Regions from separate parts of the Cupriavidus sp. 01L43 genome, predicted to be linked through region 1. Evidence: predicted binding sites of a transcription regulator. Region 1 holds the regulator's gene; each other region holds the start of a gene.
The links. Region 1 encodes sigma-54, which starts transcription at its own class of promoters, with help from an activator protein. Its sites were predicted from a motif close to TGGCANGNAANCTGCTTT; they were not measured.
Positions count from the first base shown of each region.

Region 2: the regulator sigma-54 is predicted to act here: its motif matches at 3,583-3,600, upstream of AC1DP9_RS21065 (isopenicillin N synthase family dioxygenase).
Region 3: the regulator sigma-54 is predicted to act here: its motif matches at 3,690-3,707, upstream of atzF (allophanate hydrolase).

Region 1 covers NZ_JBFTSH010000003.1:7,976-18,736, reverse strand. The annotation lists gene AC1DP9_RS06945 (PTS sugar transporter subunit IIA) at 1-204, opposite strand, end outside; gene hpf (ribosome hibernation-promoting factor, HPF/YfiA family) at 683-1,036, opposite strand; gene AC1DP9_RS06935 (RNA polymerase factor sigma-54) at 1,087-2,568, opposite strand; gene lptB (LPS export ABC transporter ATP-binding protein) at 2,702-3,502, opposite strand; gene lptA (lipopolysaccharide transport periplasmic protein LptA) at 3,543-4,187, opposite strand; gene lptC (LPS export ABC transporter periplasmic protein LptC) at 4,251-4,886, opposite strand; gene AC1DP9_RS06915 (KpsF/GutQ family sugar-phosphate isomerase) at 4,899-5,882, opposite strand; gene AC1DP9_RS06910 (monovalent cation:proton antiporter family protein) at 6,056-8,035, shown strand; gene AC1DP9_RS06905 (ribbon-helix-helix domain-containing protein) at 8,060-8,443, opposite strand; gene AC1DP9_RS06900 (DJ-1/PfpI family protein) at 8,519-9,097, opposite strand; gene AC1DP9_RS06895 (adenine phosphoribosyltransferase) at 9,233-9,805, shown strand; gene AC1DP9_RS06890 (Na/Pi cotransporter family protein) at 9,953-10,761, shown strand, end outside.
Region 2 covers NZ_JBFTSH010000014.1:69,649-75,776, reverse strand. The annotation lists gene AC1DP9_RS21080 (arylamine N-acetyltransferase family protein) at 1-843, opposite strand, end outside; gene AC1DP9_RS21075 (Mpo1 family 2-hydroxy fatty acid dioxygenase) at 1,056-1,553, shown strand; gene AC1DP9_RS21070 (HU family DNA-binding protein) at 1,851-2,309, shown strand; gene AC1DP9_RS21065 (isopenicillin N synthase family dioxygenase) at 2,400-3,389, opposite strand; gene kdgD (5-dehydro-4-deoxyglucarate dehydratase) at 3,759-4,673, opposite strand; gene AC1DP9_RS21055 (MFS transporter) at 5,101-6,128, shown strand, end outside.
Region 3 covers NZ_JBFTSH010000011.1:37,363-43,490, forward strand. The annotation lists gene AC1DP9_RS18285 (PQQ-dependent sugar dehydrogenase) at 1-1,090, shown strand, start outside; gene AC1DP9_RS18290 (DMT family transporter) at 1,183-2,085, shown strand; gene AC1DP9_RS18295 (cation:proton antiporter) at 2,106-3,407, opposite strand; gene atzF (allophanate hydrolase) at 3,743-5,473, shown strand; gene AC1DP9_RS18305 (ABC transporter substrate-binding protein) at 5,515-6,128, shown strand, end outside.

The DNA of each region.
Region 1 (10,761 bases):
GCCATGCGGAATGGCCACGCCGGCACCCAGACCCGTGGAACCCAGCGATTCGCGCGCGAACAGGTTATCGGTCACGGTAGCACGCGCCACGCCATGGTTGTTCTCGAACAGGAGCCCGGCTTGCTCGAACACCCGCTTCTTGCTGGTGACGGTGACGTCGAGATGGATGTTGCCGGGTGGCAGCAATTTGGCCAAACGATTCATGGGCGATGCGCGAGAAGTCAGGTTAGCGGGCCGGGGCGCGAAGGCCGTCCCGCCGGATTCGGGGCGAAACTTTGGTACCGAGATCTTGTCTGGGACGCCCGCATTGGAGCGTCCGGCCATTATAGAGCAGGGCTCCACCGCGATTTTGCGATGCAGCGCCGGGGTCGCGGCGGTGCCACGACGTGCCGGCCGGCTTGCCCACCCGGGGTGTCCCGGGGCCGTCCTGTCGTTATTTGTATGGCGGAGCATACACCGAGGCGGGCGGCTTGCGAACACTTGTTCCCATTTTGACCGCTCCCGGGTGCCCCGGGTCGCCCTCCGGCGTGGCAATAAGGTAACGAAACATTCCAGGTGCCCGCACCGTCACTGCCATGGCGCGCGCCCATCAAAAAAGCCGCGCTGATTGCGCGGCTTGAGCTCTTCTTTTCAGTCCTCTGCAGGGTCGGCAACCGCTCTGTTTTCGGTTGCCTGCAGGTGTCTACTGCTGCGTCAGTTGCTGGGCGGCCATCTGGTACTTCACCGCCTCGCGATCGTGGCCCTGTACGCGGTCCTTGTAGCGGATGACCTGGCGGTCGAGCTTGTCGACCAGACAGTCGATCGCCGCATACAGATCTTCATGATGCGCTTCGACGAAGATGTCCTTCCCCTTCAGATGCAGATTGATTTCCGCGTACTGGCGCCGGTCCTTCTCCTTGTGGTTGTCCACCGATAGCAGCACGCTCACGCCGATGACCTGATCGAAATGCCTGACAATTCGCTCCAGTTTCGTTTCCACATACTCACGCAGCGGGGGCGTGATGTCGAGGTGGTGTCCACTGATCTTGAAGTTCATAGCGCTTCTCCTTCTGAAAGAGCCGCACCAGGCAGGCGGTTGCGGCTCGGCTACAAAGTCTTGCGGAGATTGACTGCGGGGATCTTGAGCGCTTCGCGGTATTTCGCCACCGTGCGGCGTGCGACCACGAAGCCTTGCTCACCCAGCAGTTCGGCGATCCGGCTGTCGGAAAGAGGATTCCTGGGGTCTTCGGCTCCTATCAGTTGCTTGATCAGCGCGCGGATTGCCGTGGAGGAGGCCGCGCCGCCAGTCTCCGTAGAGACGTGGCTCCCAAAGAAGTACTTCAACTCGAAAGTACCCATGGGCGTGGCCATGTACTTATTCGTGGTGACCCGGGAAATGGTCGACTCATGTAAACCGAGTGTATCGGCTATTTCCCGCAAAACCAAGGGGCGCATCGCGATTTCGCCATGCGTGAAAAAGTTCTTTTGACGTTCCACAATTGCCTGCGAAACACGCAGGATCGTATCGAATCGTTGCTGGATGTTCTTGATAAGCCACCGCGCCTCCTGAAGCTTCTGCTGCAGGCCTGCCGTCCCCGTTTCGCCCTTCGCGCCGCGCAGGATCTGCGCATACATGTCGTTGATGCGCAGCCGTGGCATGACATCCGGATTGAGCGCCGCGATCCACCCGCTGCCGCTCTTGCGCACGAACACGTCGGGCACCACGAAGTCGGCCTCGGGACGGTTGAACGCGTGCCCCGGATACGGCGCCAGCGAGCGAATCAGTTCGTGTGCCGCCTTCAGTGCTATTTCGTCCACCTGGAGCGCTTTCTTTAGCCGCGTGTAGTCCCGCACGGCCAGCAGTTCCAGATGATGATTGACGATGGTCAGCGCCAGCTCACGATGCGAGTGCTTCAGGCGACGCAATTGCAGGCTGAGGCACTCCGCGGCATTGCGCGCGCCCACGCCGGGCGGGTCGAAGCTCTGCAGCAGGGTCAGGATCGCGTGGACTTCGTCGATCTCGAATTCGAGTTCCTCGGGCAGTTCGGTGCAGATTTCCTCGAGCGAGGCGCTCAGGTAGCCGTCATCGTCGAGCGATTCGATCAGGAAGATGGCCAGGCCCTTGTCGCGCACCGAGATCTTCAGCGGGGCCAACTGCCCCATCAGGTGCTCGCGCAGCGTGGGTTCGGCATCGCGCAACTGCATCGGCGACTTTTCGTCCTCGTCGCCCTGGGGGCGGCGGGCGAAGTCGTCGAGGCTCCAGTCGCTGCCGTAGTCCTCGCTGCCGTTGTCGTTGTAGTTATCGTCCTCACCGCCGGACGCGCCGTCGGTGCGCGCATCGCCGTTGGGCTGCGGCTCGGAAGAGGCCGGCGCGGGGGCGCTCTGGAGGTTGACCGAGCCATCGGCGGCTACCCGCAGCGGGCTTTCGATCCAGTCGTTTTCGCGTTCGAGCAGGGGATTTTCGGTCAGCGCCTGTTCCACTTCCTGCTGGAGTTCAAGCGTCGAGAGCTGCAACAATCGAATCGACTGTTGCAGCTGCGGGGTCAATGCCAGATGTTGCGAGAGACGAAGCTGAAGCGACGGTTTCATGCGACCTATTCTATGCGCATCCTTCCGACTATGGAACGGAAATTGCTATCGCCTATCGCTCTGACTTCCTGATCGACCCCGGCTGTCGCCGTGGAGGCCGGGAGAAGCGCGGCCGCACGCGGCGGCCGATGGGTCACATGCGGAAGTTTTCGCCCAGGTACACGCGTCGCACGGACTCGTTGGCGATGATTTCCTCAGGCTGGCCGGCGGCCAGCACCGTGCCTTCGCTGATGATGTAGGCGTGGTCGCAGATGCCGAGCGTCTCGCGCACGTTGTGGTCGGTGATCAGCACGCCGATGTTGCGCGCCTTCAGGAAGCTCACGATGCGCTGGATTTCGCCCACGGCGATGGGGTCCACGCCGGCGAACGGCTCGTCCAGCAGGATGAAGCGCGGCGCGGAGGCCAGCGCCCGGGCAATTTCCACGCGGCGGCGCTCGCCGCCGGAGAGCGACAGCGCCGGGTTGTTGCGCAGATGGGCGATCTGCAGGTCATCCAGCAGCGAATCCAGGCGGCGTTCGATCTCGGCCTTCGGCAGCGGCTTGCCCTTCTCCAATTGCAACTCGAGCACGGCGCGGATGTTTTCCTCGACGTTGAGCTTGCGGAAGACCGAGGCCTCCTGCGGCAGGTAGGACAGGCCCATGCGGGCGCGCTCGTGGATCGGCAGGCCGCTGATGTGCTGGTCGTCCAGCACGATGTCGCCCTCATCCAGTGCCACCAGGCCCACGATCATGTAGAACGACGTGGTCTTGCCGGCGCCGTTCGGACCGAGCAGGCCGACCACCTCGCCGCTCTTCACGTCCAGCGAGACGTCCTTGACCACGGTGCGCGAACCGTAGCGCTTCTTCAGGTGGCGCACGACCAGCGTGCTGCTGTCGGTACGGGCGGCCGACGGGGCTGCGGAGGCGTTCGGGGCGAGCGTGGCGGAGTCGTTCATCAGGTCAATGCATGCGTGACGCGGCGGGCGCGTCCGGGGTTCAGGGCTTGCCGGGCGCGGGCGCCGGCTTCAGTTCCAGCGGCGGTGGCGGCGCGGCGGCGCCGCTGGCCGGGTCCGCGCGCGGCGAGAGCACGGCGCGCACGCGGCCGGACGGGTTGCCGGTGGAGGTGTTGTTGTCGCCGCCGGCAGCCGTGTAGTACTCGTTGCGGCTGTCGTAGGTGATCACGGCGCCGCGGATCTCGTCGACGGTCTTCGCGCCGGCGATGCGCGCCGCACGGGCGTGGCCGATCAGCTTCGACATTTCCTGCTTGCCGTCGTACTCGATGCGGTCGCCCCAGCCGTCGATGTATTCGTCCACGCCGTCGCGCTTCTGGCGGATATACGCCTGGCGGCCCGGATTGGCCGTGGCCACCGCGTACTGGTAGCCCTCGGGGTCGGTGCGGATCTGCGCGGCGTCCGACTTCAGCACCATCGTGCCCTTGGTCAGCACGACGTTGCCGGTCAACGTGTAGATCTGCTTCACGTCGTCATAGCTGGCGTTGTTGGCCTCCAGCACCAGCGGCTTGTCCTTGTCGGCACGCTCCGCCAGGGCCGGCTGGGCCAGGGTCGCGCCGAGCGCGGCGATTGCCACCGCCAGGGCGGGCACGATGCGGCGACAGGACAACGTCGTCAGGGATGGGGTCATGTTGGTCAGCTGAGAGAATGACGGGCGATCCGTTGCCGGCGCCTGGCGTGCTTGTTGTTGTGCTTACTGCGTGGTCCGGGCCTGCCCCGACGGCGGATTCATGACGATGGTGCCGCGTACGTTGCCGAGCAATTGTACTTCGCGCGTGACATTGTTGAAGACCAGTCCGTTGGCCGTCATCACCGACGGGCCGCGCGTGAGTTGTACCGCTTTATCGGTCTTGACGATGTCGTCATTGACCAGCAACTGGAAATATTGCGATGCAGCGGTCATGCGCGGGTCCTTCGACGGATCCACGCCGGGTTGCCGTACCAGGAAGGCATTGCCGTACAGGTCGATGACCGAGCCCTCCGAGTTCATCACGCCCCGGTCCGCGTTGACCGTGACCGGGGGGCGGTCCGGCTGGTAGGCGCGCATGGCCGGCGTGGTCACCTCGTAGGTCTGGTCGTCCTCGAAATGGATCATCTTCACGCCGGTGAAGCGCATCTTGGTGGCGCCGGTCGTGTCCAGTTCCGTGGCCGAGAAGCGGTCCATGTAGTAGTCCGCCTCATGGCGCTTGGCGCGGTTCTGGGCGGCCTCGTCCTCATGGGGCGAGTTGATCTGCACCAGCCAGAACGTGCTGCCGGCGACCATCGCCATCAGCAGCAGCGGCAGCAGCCGCATGACCAGACCGGAGATCCTGCCGAAGAAGTCGCGCATCGCCGGCCCCGCTCAGATGACCTTGGCGCGGGTCAGGTCATGGATGTGGAGCGCGCCCACGAGCTTGCCGTCGCCATCGACCACCAGCAGCTGGTTGATGCGGTTCGCTTCCATGATCTGCACGGCTTCCACGGCCAGCTGGTCCTGGTTCACCACGTGGGGGTTACGGTGCATGACCTCGCCGATGGGCACGGTGCGCCAGTCGCGCGGGGTTTCCAGCAGGCGGCGCAGGTCGCCGTCGGTGAACACGCCGATGGCGTGGCCGTCCGGGTCCACCACGGCCGTCATGGCCAGGCCCTTGCGGGTGATTTCCATCAGTGCCTGGGCCAGCGGGGTGTTTTCACGCACCTCGGGCACGCCGTTGCCGGTGCGCATGACGTCGCGCACGTGGGTCAGCAGCTTGCGGCCCAGCGCGCCGCCCGGGTGCGAACGGGCGAAGTCTTCCTCGCCAAAGCCGCGCGCGTCCAGCACGGCCACGGCCAGGGCGTCGCCCAGCGCCAGCGCCGCCGTGGTGCTGGCCGTCGGGGCCAGGTTCAGCGGGCAGGCCTCCTGGGCCACGGCGCCGTCCAGATGGGCATCGGACAGCTTGGCGAGGTTCGATTCCGGGTTCCCGGTGACCGAGATCAGCCCGGCGCCGATGCGCTTGACGATCGGGACGATCGACAGCAGCTCGGCCGTCTCGCCGGAATTGGAGAACGCAATCAGCACGTCGTCGCGGGTGATCATGCCCAGGTCGCCGTGGCTGGCCTCGGCCGGGTGCACGAAGAACGACGGCGTACCCGTGGAAGCCAGCGTGGCCGCCACTTTGCGGCCGATATGGCCGGACTTGCCGATGCCGGACACGACCACGCGTCCGGTGCAGCCCAGGATCATCTGGACCGCCTTGGTAAACGCGGGCGTCAGTCGGTCAGCCAGCGCGGAAACGGCGTCGGCTTCGATCTGGAGGGTATGGCGGGCGAGCTTAAGTGCTCGTTCCGCATCGAAATTGGCTATCATGGCGACGAAGTATACCAACGAATGCGATGGCGACCGGCCCGGCTTTTCTGCCATGGGGTCCGGGCGACCGCCGCTTGCCGTGTTTCCCCGGCGAGGCACCGATGCCGGGACGGCGCGCGTGCCCGGCCGGCTCGTTCCAGGTCAAGCCCCAAGTCTTCCCCGAAGCCCGCCGAATGCATTCTCCGCTGGAACTGACCCTCGTGCTGCTGGCCGCCGCCGTTCTTGGCGTGGTGGCCTTCCGCATGCTGCAACTGCCACCCATGCTGGGCTACCTGGCGGTGGGCATCCTGATCGGTCCCCACGCGCTCGCGCTGGCCAACGATTCCGCCCAGACCAAGTACCTGGCCGAATTCGGCGTGGTCTTCCTGATGTTCTCGATCGGGCTCGAGTTCAACCTGGGCAAGCTCCGCTCGATGAAACGGCTCGTATTCGGGCTGGGCGGCTCCCAGGTGGTGCTGACGATGCTGCTCGTGGTAGCGGCCGGATGGGCGCTCTCGGCCTGGATCGGGCTGACCTGGCAGGCCTCGGTGGCGCTGGGCGGGGCGCTGGCCATGTCCTCGACGGCCATCGTCTCCAAGATGCTTTCCGAGCGCATGGAGCTGGAGGCGGAGCACGGCCGCAACATCATCAGCGTGCTGCTGTTCCAGGATCTGGCCGTGGTGCCGCTGCTGATCGTCATCCCGGCGCTCTCGCGCGACCCCGGCGAGCTGGCGGCGGCGCTGGGGGTGGCCACGGTCAAGATCGTGGTGGCCCTCGGCCTGATCTTCTTCCTCGGCCAGCGGGTGATGAGCCGCTGGTTCCACGTGGTGGCGGCGCGGCGCTCGCAGGAACTGTTCATGCTGAACCTGCTGCTGGTCACGCTCGGCATGGCCGCGCTGACCGAGCGGCTGGGTTTGTCGATGGCGCTCGGCGCGTTCATGGCCGGCATGCTGATCTCGGAAACGCCCTACCGGCATCAGGTGGAGGAGGACATCAAGCCGTTCCGCGACGTGCTGCTGGGGCTGTTCTTCGTCACCATCGGCATGCTGTTGAACATCAATGTGGTGATCGACCACATCTGGCTGGTGCTGGGCCTGCTGTTCGTGCCGATCCTGTTCAAGCTGGTGCTGATCACGGTGCTGGCGCGGCTGTTCGGCTCCCGGCAGGGCGTGGCCATCCGTACCGGGCTGGGGCTGGCGCAGGCGGGGGAGTTCGGCTTCGTGCTGCTGAACCAGATCGATGGTATCGGGTTGGTCGATCCGGTGCTGATCCAGGTCATCCTGGCCTCGATGCTGCTGTCGATGCTGGCGGCGCCGTTCCTGATCCAGTACAGCGACACCATCGTGCTGCGCTTTGCCGCCAACGAATGGCTGATGCAGTCGCTGAACATGACCCGCATCGCCGCCCAGAGCCTGCAGACCGAGAAGCACGCGATCATCTGCGGATTTGGCCGCAGCGGGCAGAACCTGGCGCATATGCTCGAGCGCGAGGGCATCAACTACGTGGCGCTCGACCTCGACCCGGACCGCGTGCGCGAGGCCGCCGGGGCCGGTGACACCGTGGTCTATGGCGATGCCGGCCGCCGCGAGGCGCTGATCGCCGCCGGTATCCATCGCGCCGCCGCGCTGATTGTGACCTATGCCAACACGCCGTCGGCGCTGCGGGTGCTGCACCACGTGCAGGAGCTGGCGCCGGCGCTGCCCGTGATCGTGCGGACCGTGGACGATTCCGAGCTGGACACGCTCCAGAAGGCCGGCGCCACCGAGGTGGTGCCCGAGATCATCGAGGGCAGCCTGATGCTGGCCTCGCACGCGCTGGTGCTGCTGGGTGTGCCGATGCGCCGCGTGGTGCGCGGCGTGCAGCAGGCCCGTGACGCGCGCTACAGCCTGCTGCGCGGCTACTTCCACGGTCGGGACGACGAAGAGGACATGATCGAGCGCGACACCGTGCGGCTCCATTCGGTCTCGCTCGGCGCCGAGCACACGGCCGTGGGCCGCCGGCTGGGCGCGCTGGGGCTGGAGCGGATCGGGGTGGAGGTGACGGCGGTGCGCCGGCGCGGCATCCGCGCCTTCGATCCGCAGCCGGAGACCGTGCTGGAACCGGGCGATATCGTGGTGCTGCGCGGCACGCCGGAGGCACTGGAGTCCGCCGAGGAACGGCTGCTGCGGGATTGAGCGCCTCTATATATAGAGAGCGGCTCAGGAATTGAGGGAGGAGCCTTCGCCGCCCCAGGACGGCGGCAGGCCGTCCAGCACCGCGTGGGCGTCAAGTGATCGGATCGGCACGTGACTATCGGCTGGAATCCGCCCTTCGCCCTGCAGCATCAGGTAACGCAAACAGCACACACGCAGGAATGACGCGAAATTGGCCGACAGCGACACTTCGCCGCGATGCTCGGCCAGTTCGTCATGGAGCCGGGTCAGCAACTGGTTGACCGTCATCGCGTCGCGCTGCGCCAGTTCCTCCAGCACTTCCCAGAACAGGTTTTCCAGGCGGATGCTCGTGGCCACGCCGTGCAGCCGCAGCGAGCGGGACTGGGTCTGGTAGGAATCCGGATTGGCCCGGACGAAGATCTCGCACATCGGCATGCCTCCTGCGACAGCGGCGCCGGGGCGGGCGCCGCGTTCGGAAGGCTCTACTGTACGTCGACTGGATGACTACTGGGTGATCCGGGTCCCGAGCACGGTCAGGAACTGGGCCAGCCATGCCGGGTGGGCCGGCCACGCGGGCGCGGTGACGAGGTTGCCGTCGGTATGGGCCTGATCGACCGGAATATCGGCGTACTTGCCGCCCGCCAGCCGGACTTCCGGCGCACAGGCCGGGTAGGCGGAGCAGGTGCGGCCTTCGAGCACGCCGGCCGCGGCCAGCAACTGGGCGCCGTGGCAGACCGCCGCGATCGGCTTGTTCGCCGTGGCGAAGTGGCGCACGATCTCCAGCACGCGGTCGTTCAGGCGGAGGTATTCGGGGGCGCGGCCGCCCGGAATGACGATTGCGTCATACGCAGCCGGATCGACATCGGCAAACGTCGCGTTCAGCGTGAAATTGTGGCCGCGCTTCTCGGTGTAGGTCTGGTCGCCCTCGAAGTCGTGGATGGCCGTGGCGCAGTGGTCGCCGGCCTTCTTGTCCGGGCAGACGGCGTGGACCACGTGGCCCACCATCTGGAGTGCCTGGAAGGGCACCATCGTTTCGTAGTCTTCGGCGAAGTCGCCAACCAGCATCAGAATTTTCTTGGCCATTGCAGTCTCCTGTATGGTTACGGGTGTCCGGAGCCGGTCCAGACCGGCCGGGCCATTGTGCGGCGGCCCTGCGCGGGGCGGGTGGTAGCCCGTTACCGCAGGCGGCACGCGATTTCCATTTCGACGCAAATCCCCATGGCAGATTCCCTCATCCAGTCCCCCGACCTCGGCGACGTCACCGGTTACCTGCGTGACCGCATCCGCACCGTGCCGGACTGGCCCCAGCCCGGCGTGATGTTCCGCGACATCACCCCGCTGCTGCAGAACCCCAAGACCCTGCGCGTGCTGATCGACGTATTCGTGCACCGCTACATGGACCAGGAGCTGGACCTCGTGGCCGGCATCGACGCGCGCGGCTTCATCCTCGGCTCGATCATCGCGTACGAGCTGAACCTCGGCTTCGTGCCGATCCGCAAGAAGGGCAAGCTGCCGTTCCAGACCGTGGCCGAGGAGTACGAGCTCGAGTACGGCAGCGCCACCGTGGAGATCCACGCCGATGCCTGCAAGCCCGGTGATCGCGTGCTGCTGGTCGACGACCTGATCGCCACCGGCGGCACCATGATGGCCGGCCGCAAGCTGCTGGAGCGTCTGGGTGCGACCGTGGTGGAGGGCGCGGCGATCGTCGACCTGCCTGAACTCGGCGGCTCGAAGCTGTTGCACAAGAGCGGCCTGCCGCTGTTCACGGTTTGCAATTTCGAGGGCCACTGAGCCCTGCGCCCGCGCCCGCCGTTGTTTTCCCCTCCATTGCCGGGTCCGGGGGCGCGGCGCATAATGCCCCCTTGACAACAACATGATGACCGGGCGGAGCCTCGATTGCTGACATCGGCACCGGTCACGAAGGAATAAGGACGCGCAATGGGCGTACTTCTCCATCTTCTATCTGGCGTGGCGCTCCTGGTCTGGGGCACCAACATCGTCAAGGTCGGCATCCTGCGCGTGTATGGCGCCAATCTGCGCCATGTGCTGTCAGTCAGCGTGTCGAACCGCTTCACGGCTTTCGCGGCCGGGCTCGGCGTGACCGGGCTTGTGCAGAGCAGCAACGCCACCGCCGTCATCGTCAGTTCGTTCGTGGGACAGGGCCTGATCGCCGTGGCGCCCGCGCTCGCCATCATGCTCGGCGCCAACGTCGGCACCGCGCTGATGGTGCAGGTCTTCTCGATGGACCTGTCGTGGCTCTCGCCGCTGCTGATCTTCGTCGGCGTGATTCTCCACCTGAGCTGGAAGGGCAGCCGCCCCGGGCACGTGGGCCGGGTGCTGATCGGGCTCGGGCTGATTACGCTCGCGCTGGAGCTGATCTCGATCGCCACGCGCCCCGTGGTGCAGGCGGCCGGCGTGAAGGTGCTGTTCAGCACGCTGACCGGCGATGCCGCGCTCGACATGCTGATTGGCGCGGTGCTGACCATCCTCTGCTATTCGAGCCTGGCCGTGGTGCTGTTCTGCGGCGCGCTGGCGTCGGCGGGCGTGGTGTCGATCCATGTGGCGCTGGCGCTGGTGCTCGGCGCCAACCTGGGGTCGGGGATCTCGGCGCTGCTGACCACCTCGGGCAACAACCAGCCGGGCAAGCGCGTGACGCTGGGCAACCTGCTGTCGCGGCTGCTCGGGTGCGTGATCGCGCTGCCGCTGCTGAACCAGGCCGAGGAACTGCTGGCGCTGGTCAGCACCGA
Region 2 (6,128 bases), on a different contig from region 1:
CAGCGGCGCGTCCAGGGGGATGCCGAAGCGGTGGATGAGCAGGTCGATGACGGCCTCGGCGTCGTCCAGTTCCTGCTTCTGGACGCTGCCGTCGGCGGCGCGCGCGGCGAACTGGCCGTTGCGAAGCGCCAGGCGCACCCCGTCCACCACCCGCGCCACCATCAGCGTCTGTGTGAACTGGCTGTCTGGATGGGTCGACACGTACCAGTTGCGCGCCACGTAATCGATCTTCGGCTGCGGGGTCAGGTCGAAGCGGTACATCACGCGCCAGTCGTCCGCGCCGGTGCCGTCATCGGACCGGAATTCGAGGTCGTAGGCGTGGAACGCGGTGCTGGCCAACTGCGCCGCCGGTGTGGGCGTCAGCCGGAACGGCACGTCAGGGTCGACCGGCAAGGACAGCGGTAGCGCGCGGTCGAGTGTGGTGCCGCCGAAGCCCACGTCGGCCAGATAGCTCTCGTGGGCCACCTCGACGCGCAGCAGCATGTGGGAGAGCCCGGTGGGCGGATGGTCCGCCGGCAGCCGCCAGCGCACGCGCGCGGCCAGGGGCACCACGGTATACCCGAGCGCCTTGAGCCCGGCGCAGAACAGGGTATTGAGCTCGAAGCAGTAGCCGCCGCGCCCCTGGGTGACGAGTTTTTCGAACACGTCCGGCACGTCGATCCGCACAGGGCGGCCCGTCAGCGGATTCAGGTTCTCGAACGGGAGATGGGCGAGCTGGGCTGCGACCAGCGCGTCCAGCGCGGGGAGGTCGGGGCTGGCTGGCGCGGCATCGAGGCCGATCCGCGCCAGCCACGCCTGTAGCTGATCGGGCGAGAGCGGGGAAATTTCATCGACGGGAAGCATGGGGTTCGCTGTCTCCGTGGGGGTCCGATAGCGGCCCGGGTGGCGGTTGGTTTGGCGAGAATGCCAGGCTGCGCCGACGGAATCCGCTTCGTCAGAGGTGGGGTAGACCGAGGCCGGCGCGCCCACTACTATAAGTCCACAACGCCACCGGCACCGATGCCCCACGCATGACAGGGTCATCCTCAGCCGGGCCCTCTCACAGGAGACGCCCCGTGAAAACCCTGATCGAGCATCTGTCGCATTACGCGGCCTATCACCGCGATCGCCGCAACATCGTCACCCATTTCGTCGGCATCCCGATGATCGTGCTGGCCGTGACCACGCTGCTCGGCCGGCCCGCCATGCCGCTCGGCGAGGGGGCGGCGTTCCTCACCCCGGCCATGGTCGTCTACGCGCTCTCGTGCCTGTTCTACCTGCGGCTGTCGTTCGCCTTCGGCCTCGCCATGGCGGTCATTCTGGCCGTATTCCTATGGGTTGGGGCATGGATTGCCGCGCTGCCGACGGCGGCCTGGCTCGCTTCCGGCATCGGCCTGTTCGTGGTGGGATGGATCATCCAGTTCGTCGGGCACTACTACGAGGGGCGCAAGCCGGCGTTCGTCGATGACCTCGTCGGGCTGCTGATCGGCCCGCTCTTCCTGGTGGCGGAGACCGCGTTCGCGATGGGCCTTGCCCGCGAAACGCACGACGCGATGGCCGCGCACGTGCACTGATCGGGTCAGATTCCAGATCTTCGGGCACACGCCGCGCACGCCAAAGTGGGGGGACGTACCCCCTTTACGCGTGCGCAAGGCCCGCTCGCGAGCCCGTTGCTGACGCAAAGCAGCGACAAAACCCGGGGTTTTCACTGGGTTTGACGTGCCTCATGTACGAAAACCCCTTGACTTGCGGTACTTTCCGCTATGATTCAGTGCGTACCGGCACCCGTGATTCGCAACGTGCCACTGCGGTGAGACGCAGCGATACGCAGCGATACGCCGGGACACATTCTTCAACTCACGTATATCGATATGGCGACCAAAGCGAAACCGACCACGAAGACTGCAACCAAGCCCGCTGCCAAGAAGGCACCGGCAACCAAGGCACCCGTGAAGGCTGCCGCCAAGAAGGCCGCTCCGGCCAAGAAGGCTGCTCCCGCCGCTGCTCCGGCCCCGAAGCCGCTGAAGGACACCTTCAACAAGTCGAGCCTGGTCGCTCACCTGGTAGCTCAGACCCAGCTGGAAGCCAAGGCCGTGAAGTCGGTGCTGGCCCATCTGGAAAACACCATCGTCAGCGCGCTGAACAAGAAGGGCGCCGGCGAATTCACGCTGCCGGGCCTGCTGAAGGTGACCGCACAGCAAGTGCCGGCCAAGAAGAAGCGCTTTGGCAAGGACCCGTTCACGGGTGAAGAGCGTTGGTTCCCGGCCAAGCCGGCCAGCGTCAAGGTCAAGGTCCGTCCGCTGAAGAAGCTGAAGGACGCCGCGGCCTGATCGCCACGCATCTTTGGTAGTCCTGAAAACCCCACCCGCTCCGGCGCGTGGGGTTTTTTGTTGCCCGGATGCCCGGGCGGCGAAGGCGGGTCAGTACGCCTTGAAATTGGCCGCCACGCGCTGGCGCAGGAAATCGCCCGCCGAGATGGCTGGGTACAGCCGCGCAGGGCCCTCGATCGTCGCCTCGCGGTTGGCCTGGCAGAAGAACGCCAGGCTGTAGCGCGGGCCCATGTACTCGCCCGGCGCGGGGTTGCGCACGCGGTGGAAGTTGGACGGCAGGCGGTCATCGCTCCAGCGCATCAGCATGTCCCCGATATTGCACGTGATGACGTCCTCGTCCGGGGCGATGGGCGTCCACGCCTGCGCCTCCATCTCCTTGCCCGGACAGACCTGCAGGCCGCCCTGGCCCTGGCGCTGGAACAGCAGCGTCAGGCAGTCGAAATCCGTATGGGCACCGGCACGCCAGAGTTCGAGTTTGTCCTGCGCCTCGGGCGGAATCGCGTAGTAGTGCAGCAGCCGCAGCGTGCTCTGGTAGTCCGGCGCGGCCGGGTCGTGGGCGCGCGTGAAGAATTCCGGATCGAAGCCGAGCTTGTCGGCGAAGCAGGACAGGAGCTTCATGCCCACCTCCCAGCACTGGCGCTCGAAGGCCAGCATGGTGGCCTGGAAGCCGGCCAGCTCCGCCTCGCTGGGCCACAGCGGCGCCATGTGCGGGCGGGTGATCTGGTAGGACTCCTTCTGGTCCGGCGTGCCGGTGGAGGGCCGCACCTGCGCGCGGGACTCCCAGCCCGCGTTGTTGGCCTTCTGGAGCGGATACAGGCCCTTCACGGCCTCCGGCAGCGCGAAGAAGCGTTCGGTCATGGCGAAGGCTTCGCGCACGGCGGCGAGGTCGATGCCGTGGTTCGCCACCTGGAAGAAGCCGACGTCCACGGCCGCATGCCAGAGTTCGTCGGCGATCTCGGCCTTGCGGCGGGGGTAGTCGGAGAGGTCGATGCGGCGGATCTCGCGCGCGCTGGTCTCGTGGCCTTGCGCGCCCATGCGGGATTCGCGGGCCAGTTCGTGGAGGGAGGCGGTGTCGGTCATGATCGTTCCGGAGTCAGGAAAGGGTGGGTGCGGCCCTGCCTTTCGCGCGATGACTGCCGGGGATCTCGATCTTTGGACGATCTCTTGAGGCCCCGGTGCCAGTCGCACAAGGGCGGGGCACGGACGTCAAGAGCAATTTCCTGCCGCGCACCGGGGGTGGGCGGTTGAACGCTTCTACTCTTCGGGGGGGAAGATTGCAGGTTTCGGGCCAGCCGGCACGACCCGGTTTTGACCCAGTTCCGGGCCGATTTGCGCCGGGGTGGCGCACGCCATGCCGCAGGATGGTGCGGCGCGCCCAAAAAAAACGCCGGCGCAAAGGCCGGCGTTCAGTTCTTTCCTCCCGCAGCGGGGAGGGCACCACATGACCGCTTACTGCGGTCCCAGCTTGCGGATCAGGGCGTCCAGCTTGCCCATTTCCTCTTCGTTCAGGTCCGTCAGCGGTGCGCGCACCGGGCCGGCATCGTGGCCAACCAGCTTGGCGCCGGCCTTGACGATCGACACCGCATAGCCGTGCTTGCGGTTACGGATGTCCAGGTACGGCAGGAAGAAGTCGTCGATCAGGCGACCCACGGTAGCGTGGTCGTCCGCCGCGATGGCGCGGTAGAAGTCCATCGCCGTCTTCGGGATGAAGTTGAACACGGCCGACGAGTACACCGGCACGCCCAGCGCCTTGTAGGCAGCGGCGTACACCTCGGCGGTGGGCAGGCCGCCCAGGTAGGCCAGGCGGTCGCCGAGCTTGCGGCGCACGCGCACCATCGCCTCGATCTCGCCCACGCCGTCCTTGAAGCCGATCAGGTTCGGGCAGCGGTCGACCACGCGTTCCAGCAGGTCGGCGCCGATGCGCGAGTTGGCGCGGTTGTAGACGATCACGCCGCACTTGGTGGCCTTGCAGACCTCTTCAATGTGGTTGGCGATGCCTTCTTCGCTGGCTTCGGTCAGGTAATGCGGCATCAGCAGGATGCCGTGCGCGCCCAGGCGCTCGGCTTCCTTGGCGTATTCGATGGCCACGCGGGTCGGGCCGCCGGCGCCGGCCAGGATGGGTACCTTGCCACGGCAGGTTTCCACCGCGGTGCGGATCACGTTCGAATAGTCCTGCTGCGTCAGCGAGAAGAACTCGCCCGTGCCGCCGGCTGCGAACAGGGCCGAGGCGCCGTACGGGGCCAGCCATTCCAGGCGTTCGATATAGGTCGACGGGCGGAAATTGCCCTGTTCGTCAAAGTCGGTCACGGGGAACGAAAGCAGGCCGTCCGAAATAATCTGCTTGAGTTCTTGCGGTGTAGTCATGTCGCTCATCCTGATCGCCACATGGCGAAAATGGTGTGGTTTGTTAGTGGGGCAAGGCCCGTTCGATGACCTCGCACCCAACTGCTGAGTGGATTCGAGATAAGTCATCGTACAACTAACAACTTGACGGTGCAAGGGCTAAGGGCATGACCGAGGGAAAACCCCGGCATTTTTGCCCGCACCGGGGGTGGGCAGACGAGGGGGGCGTCACATCGCCCAGACCGGTCGATCGCCCGCCAGGCCGCAAGGAGATTGAAAGGAAGACCATCGGGCCGATGCCCGAAAGCAGGGCGATTTGCACCGGTTCAGGGTAAACGCGCACTGTGTCTGACGGAACCGCGTCCCTATAATCACAGTCGTACGACGACATATCACAAGCCGGTTCCCACGCATTCTGCACCCGGTCCCCGGCTGTGAGGAGACCCCGATGAACGCAAGCCCCACTTCCAGCACCGCCGCCGCGACTTCTGTCGAAGGCGCGCGCCGCACCAACGTCCGCTACTGGATTCTCCTGCTCATCTTCATTGTGACCACGGTCAACTACGCCGACCGGGCCACGCTGTCGATCACCGGCCCCGCGATGCGCGAGGAGTTCGGCTTCAGCGCCGTGCAGATGGGCTATATCTTCTCCGCCTTCAGCTGGGCCTATGTGATGGCGCAGATTCCAGGCGGCTGGCTGCTCGACCGCTTCGGCGCACGCCGCATCTACGCGGCCAGCATCTTCGTCTGGTCGTTCTTCACGCTGCTGCAGGGCTGGCTGGGCGTGTTCGCCACCATCGGCTCGGTCATGACCGTGCTGTTCGCGCTGCGCTTTGCCGTGGGCCTGGCCGAATCGCCGGCTTTCCCGGCCAACGCCAAGGTGGTCGCCAGCTGGTTCCCCACCGCCGAGCGTGGCACGGCATCGGCCATCTTCAACGCCGCCCAGTACTTCGCCGCCGTGGTCTTCACGCCGCTGATGGCCTGGGTCGTCCATAGCTGGGGCTGGCACCACGTCTACCTGTGGATGGGCCTGATGGGCATGGCGCTGGCGCTGGTATGGCTCAAGATCATGCGCAGCCCGGCCACGCACCCGGCCGTGAACCGCGCCGAACTCGACTATATCGAGCAGGGCGGCGGGCTGATCCATATGAACGAAGGCGCCGGCCAGGCCAAGGAAAAGGCACCGGCGGGCTGGTTCTACGCCAAGCAACTGCTCTCCAACCGCATGCTGGCTGGCGTGTACCTCGGCCAGTACTGCATCAACGTGCTGACGTACTTCTTCCTGACGTGGTTCCCGGTGTACCTGGTGCAGGCGCGCGGCATGTCGATCCTGAAGGCGGGCTTCGTGGCCTCGCTGCCGGCTATCTGCGGCTTCCTGGGCGGGGTGCTGGGCGGGGTGATCTCCGACAGCCTGCTGCGCAAGGGCTACTCGCTGACCTTCGCGCGCAAGCTGCCCATCGTGGTCGGCATGCTGCT
Region 3 (6,128 bases), on a different contig from region 1:
CTCGGACATGCGGCTGTCGCTGACCCAGGTGGCGGATGGCTTCGCGGCGCCGATCTTCCTCACCGCACCCGCCAACGACCCCCGGCTGTTCGTGGTGGAGCGCGCCGGCCGGGTCCGCATCGTGCGGGACGGCAGCGTGCTCGCCGCGTCCTTCCTCGACCTCTCCATCCTCACCACCACCGACGGCGAGCGCGGCCTGTTCTCGATGGCCTTCGACCCCGCCTACGCCACCAACGGGCGCTTCTACGTCTACTACACCGACCAGAACGGCGCGATCACCGTGGCGCGCTACACCGTCTCGGCCAGCAACCCGGACGCAGCGAACCCCACCGGCACGGTGCTGCTGTCGATTCCGCACCCGGGGGCCAGCAACCACAACGGCGGCCAGCTCGCGTTCGGCACGGACGGCATGCTCTACATCGGCACCGGCGACGGCGGCGGTAGCAACGACCCCTCCAACAACGCCCAGAACAGCGGCACGCTGCTGGGCAAGATCCTGCGCATCGACGTGAGCGGCGCCAGCTATACCGTGCCGGCCGGCAATCCGTTCGCCGGCGGTGGGGGTGGTGGGGGCGGACGCCCCGAGATCCGGGCCACCGGGCTGCGCAACCCGTGGCGGTTCTCGTTCGATGCGAACGGCCTGCTCTATATCGCGGATGTCGGCCAAGGCCAGCGCGAGGAAGTCAACGCCATGCCAACCGCCAGCGGCGGCCTCAACTACGGCTGGGATCGTCTGGAAGGCACCGCCTGCGTCGGCGCCACCGCGTGCGACCCCGCCGGCCTGACCGCGCCCGTGTTCGAGTACACCCACGACGCCGGCGGCTGCGCCATCGTCGGCGGCTACGTCTATCGCGGCGCGGCCCTGCCCGAACTCCAGGGCCGCTATTTCTATACCGACCTGTGCACCGGCAAGCTGGCCAGCTTCCTGTACCGCGACGGCGCCGTTTCCGAGCGGGTGGACTGGCCGGTCACCGCCAGCGGCAGCGTCTACTCCTTCGGCACCGATGCCGCGCAGGAACTCTACGTACTGGCCGACGCTGGCACGTCTTCGACGAGCGGCAAGGTGTATCGGGTACAGCGGGCGCCTTAGGGGCGCCTTAAGCGCGCCTTGCGGGGGGGCGCCAGCGCCACACGCCGTGATGGCGGATAATCCCGCATCCTCACGACGCCCTCCCCACCCCCATGCATGCCAGCGCCACCCGCCGCCTCGACGGGACTACCCTGTTCCTGCTCACCTTCCCGCCACTGGCCTGGGCGGGCAACGCCATTGTCGGGCGGCTGGCCGCCGGTACGTTTCCGCCGCTCACGCTGAATTTCGTGCGCTGGGTACTGGCCGGGACCTTGTTGGGGCTCTACGCCTGGCGCGGGGTGGTGGAACATCGGGCCACGCTGCGCCAGCATGCGGGGCTGCTGACGGCGATGGGCGTGCTGTCGATTGCCAGCTACAACGCGTTCCAGTACCTCGCGCTGACCACGTCGACGCCGATCAACGTGACGCTGATTGGCGCCTCCACGCCGCTGTTCCTGCTGATCATCGGCGCGCTGTTCTTCGGGGAGCGCATGCGGCCGTGGGCTGTGGCGGGGGCGCTGCTGTGTCTGGTGGGGGTGTCTTTCGTGCTGGTGCGCGGGGAGTTGGGGCGGCTGGCGCAGCTGGACTTCGTGCCCGGCGACCTGTACATGCTTGCGGCGACCATCGCCTGGAGCGCCTATACCTGGCTGCTGCGCAAGCATCGCCCGGACCTGCCGCTGCCGGTGCTGCTGTTCGCGCAGATCGTCACCGGCGTGGTGGCCAGCGTGCCCGTCACGGCGTGGGAATTGATGACGCTGTCGACGCCCATCCCCTGGAACGGCAAGGTGATGGGCATCCTGCTTTATGTGTCGACGATTCCCTCGCTGCTGGCCTACTTCGCCTGGGACCGCGCCATCGCCCGGGCCGGCGCGCAGTTGCCGGTGTTCTTCATCACGCTGACGCCGGTGTTCGCCGCCCTGCTCTCCACGCTGCTGCTCGGCGAGTCGCCCCACTGGTATCACGGCGTGGGGCTGGTCACCATCGCCGCAGGCATCGGGCTGGCGCAGCGGCGCTGAATGACGCTGAAGGGTGCTGGCTAGCGCCCCAGCCGTTGATGGAAGGCCATCAGCGGCGTGGCCGTCAGGCCGTGCAGGACGATGGAGAACACCACGGTGCACAGCGTGGCGTGGATCAGGAAGGGACTCCATTCCTCGCCGGCGGTGTGCGTCAGGGCATAGGCCAGGTAGTAAAGCGAGCCGATGCCGCGAATGCCGAACCACGCGGTCAGGCGCCGCTGGCCGCGCGCCATGGGCAGGTCGAAGGTGGACGCATAGACCGATAGCGGCCGGATCAGGCAGATCAGCAGCAGCGCCAGCACCACGTACTGGGCGTGGAAGACCTCCCGGGTCAGCATCGCCCCGATCAGCAGGGTGACGCACAACTCGGCCAGCCGCTCGATATTGAACGAGAACTCCGAGGCGGTATGGGTGAGGTAGGCGGCGGCCTTGCGCTCGTGCGTAGAGGTGGTCTCGACATCGGCCGTATGCAGCGGTCCCAGCACCTCTGCCGGCGAGGTGGCGGGATTCTCGCGGCGCTCCACCTGCCGCATCGCGAGCCCCGCCGCGAACACGGCCAGGAAGCCGTAGGTGTGCAGCAACAGCGCGGCGCCGTAGGACACGCCGATCAGGCCCAGCGTGAGGAAACTCTCCAGCCCCACCGCCTCATGGAAGCGCAGCCGCAGGACCAGGATGGTCTTGCTCGCCAGCCAGCCCAGCAGCCCACCCACGGCCAGCCCGCCGAGCGTGCTCCAGACCAGATCGACCGCCATCCAGCGCCCGCCCCACGCGCCCAGTTCGTGGAAACCCAGCAGGCCAAGGCCGAGCATGACGAACGGGAATGCCGCGCCATCGTTCAGGCCGCCCTCACCCGTCAGGCTGTAGCGCACCACGTCGCGATCCTCGGTATCGGCCATCTGCACGTCCGAGGCCAGCACCGGGTCCGTGGGCGCCAGGATCGCCCCGAGCAGCACCGCCAGGCCCAGTGGCACCTGCAGCCAGCCCACTGCCACGGCGCAGACGCCGCCGATGGTCAGCAGCATCGCCACGGTGGCCAGCCGCACCGGCAGGCGCCAGACGCGGTACGTCATCTGCACCCGCAGCCGCAAGCCCACGCCGAACAGAGCGACGAGCACGGCCAGCTCGGTGATCCATTCCAGCACCTTCACGTGGCCCGGGTCCGTCAGATCGAGCACGATCAGCCCGGCCCCGCCGGGCCCCAGCGCCATCCCCACTAATAGATACAGGCCGGACGGGGACATGGGCAGGCGCTTCACCATGGAGTCGATCAGCCCCATCGTGATCAGCAGCGCGCCAATGACCAATGCCCAGGTCGCGAACAAGCTGGCTCCTCTATTCGATATATCCCGGTCGAGACTTTCACAGTAGGCGGCGCGGCGGGCGGGCGCTGTCGGGCGGACCCCGTAGCGCCGTGTCAGTGAAGACCTCCCGACACTGGTGCGTGCGCGCACCGCGCAGGGGCTTGCGGGTGGCCGGCGGGGTGTGGGTGGCAGGCCGAAGGCGCCCAGCAGCCCGGTCACGCGTGAACAGCCACGTGGTTAATCGACTGATTTCGTTGATATTTCCCACGTCTGACCGGGCTTCCCCCTGCCCAAAAGTGCCTTTGGCACGGTGATTGCTATCTTGTATCCAAGATTGGATTTCAGATAGGACTCTCATGCGTACCTCTACCTCGGCCACCACAGCGGCCACGACAGCCGCCCCCGGCGAGGCCGGTGCGGCGTGGATCGCGCGGTTCGATACCCCGGTCGTCGCCCCGCACCCGGTTGGCGCCCCGCTGGCCGGCCTGCGTTTTGCCGCCAAGGACAATATCGACGTGGCCGGCGTGCCGACGACCGCCGCCTGCCCCGAATTCGCCTACGTGCCGGACGCCCACGCCACGGTGATCGCGCGCCTGCTGGGCGCCGGCGCGGCGTTGGCCGGCAAGACCAACCTGGACCAGTTCGCCTGCGGCCTGAATGGCACGCGCTCGCCCTACGGCGCCGTGCCCAATGCGTTCGACCCGGCCTATGTCAGCGGCGGGTCGAGTTCCGGTTCGGCGTACGCGGTGGCCAGCGGTGAGGTCGATTTCGCGCTGGGCACGGACACCGCCGGCTCCGGCCGGGTGCCCGCCGGGCTCAACAACATCGTCGGGCTGAAGCCGAGCAAGGGCCTGATCTCCGCCCACGGCGTGTTCCCCGCCGCGCAGAGCGTGGATTGCGTGTCGATCCTGGCGCGCACGGTGGCCATGGCGGTGCGCGTGCTGGAAGCCGCAGCCGGCCATGACCCGCAGGACCCGTACTCGCGCGCGCTGCCGCTGGCGCGCACGCCGCTGCCGGCTGCGTTCCGCTTTGGCGTGCCGGCCGAGCCGGAGTTTTTCGGCGATGACCTCGCCCGCCGGGCCTTCGACGCCGCCGTTGCCGCGCTGGAGGCGCTGGGCGGTCGCGCGGTGCCCATCGACTATGCCCCGCTGGCCGAAGCCGCCGCGCTGCTCTATGACAGCGCGCTGGTCGCCGAGCGCTACGCCGCCGTGCGCCCCTTCTTCGACCGCGCGCCGGGCGCGGTCATCGAGCCGGTGCGTTCGATCCTGGCCGCCGGCAGCCGCTACAGCGCCGCCGATGTGTTCGATGCCCAGCACGCGCTCCATGCCCTGGCCCAGCGCGCGGCCACGATGTGGCAGGACATCGACGTGCTGTGCGTGCCCACGGCGCCGACGCATTGCACCATCGCCGCCATGCTGGCCGATCCGGTGGTACGCAACCGCGAACTCGGCCACTACACGAACTTCGTCAACCTGCTCGACTACGCCGCGCTGTCCGTGCCCGCTAGCCTGCGCCCGGACGGGCTGCCGTTCGGCATCACGCTGATCGGCCAGGCCGGCAGCGACTGGCAGCTCGCCGACCTGGGGCAACGCTTCCACCACGCCATGGGGCTGACGCTGGGTGCGACGGGCGAGCCGCTGCCCGCGCCGGTGTCCATTGCCGGGCTGGCCCCGTCCCCCGCCACGCATCTGCCGCTGGCCGTGGTGGGCGCCCATCTCTCTGGCATGCCGCTGAACGGTCAGTTGACCGAACGCGGTGCGACGCTGGCCGAGGCCACCACCACCGCGCCGCACTATCGGCTGCACGCGCTGCCCGGCACCACGCCGCCAAAGCCCGGCCTGCGCCGCGTGGACGCCGGGGAGGATGCCGGCGCCGCCATCGCGGTGGAGGTGTGGCAGGTGCCGCTCGCCGCCGTCGGCAGCTTCCTGGCGCTGGTGCCGGCCCCGCTCGCGCTGGGCAGCCTCGAACTGGCCGATGGCCGCTGGGTCCATGGCTTCGTCTGCGAAGGCCATGCGCTGCACGGTGCGCCCGATGTCAGCGCCCATGGCGGCTGGCGCGCCTATATCACGTCGCTCTCCGCCGCTTGACCGTCTCCCGAATCCTCAACATTCACGCACAGGAACCCGCCATGACCCGCTCCACCTCCCGTCCCGCCACCGTCTCCCCCTCGCGCCGCCGCGCGCTGAAGGCCGGCGCCGCCGCGCTGTCCGTGCTGGCCGCGCCGGCCATCGTCCGCGCGCAGGGCACGCCCAGGCTGCGCATCGGCTACTGGCCGGTCGCCTCGGGCCTGCCCTTCTTCGCCGCCGTCGAAAAGGGCTATTTCAAGGAAGCGGGGCTGAACGTCGAGCCGATCAAGTTCGCCAGCCCGCAGCAGGTCATCGAGGCCATCCTGGCCGGCCGCTGCGACGGCAGCGCCAATGGCACCGCCTCGGCCGCGCTGGCCATCGGTGACATCGCCCAGCCCGGCCTGCTGAAGATCTTCTGCACCAACCCGACCAACGCCAAGTTCGTGCTCGACGAGTTCCTCGTGGCCAAGGACAGCCCGATCAAGACCGTGGCAGAACTCAAGGGCAAGCGCGTGGCATGCGGCCCGGGCCTGCAGAACGTGGTGCTGGCCAAGACCATGCTCGAGCGCGCCGGCGCCGGCAAGATCAGCGTGACGGAGCTGCCGATTGGCCAGCACGTGGCCGCGCTCACCGCCGGCCAGATCGATGGGGTCTACTCGCTCGAGCCGACCGGCAC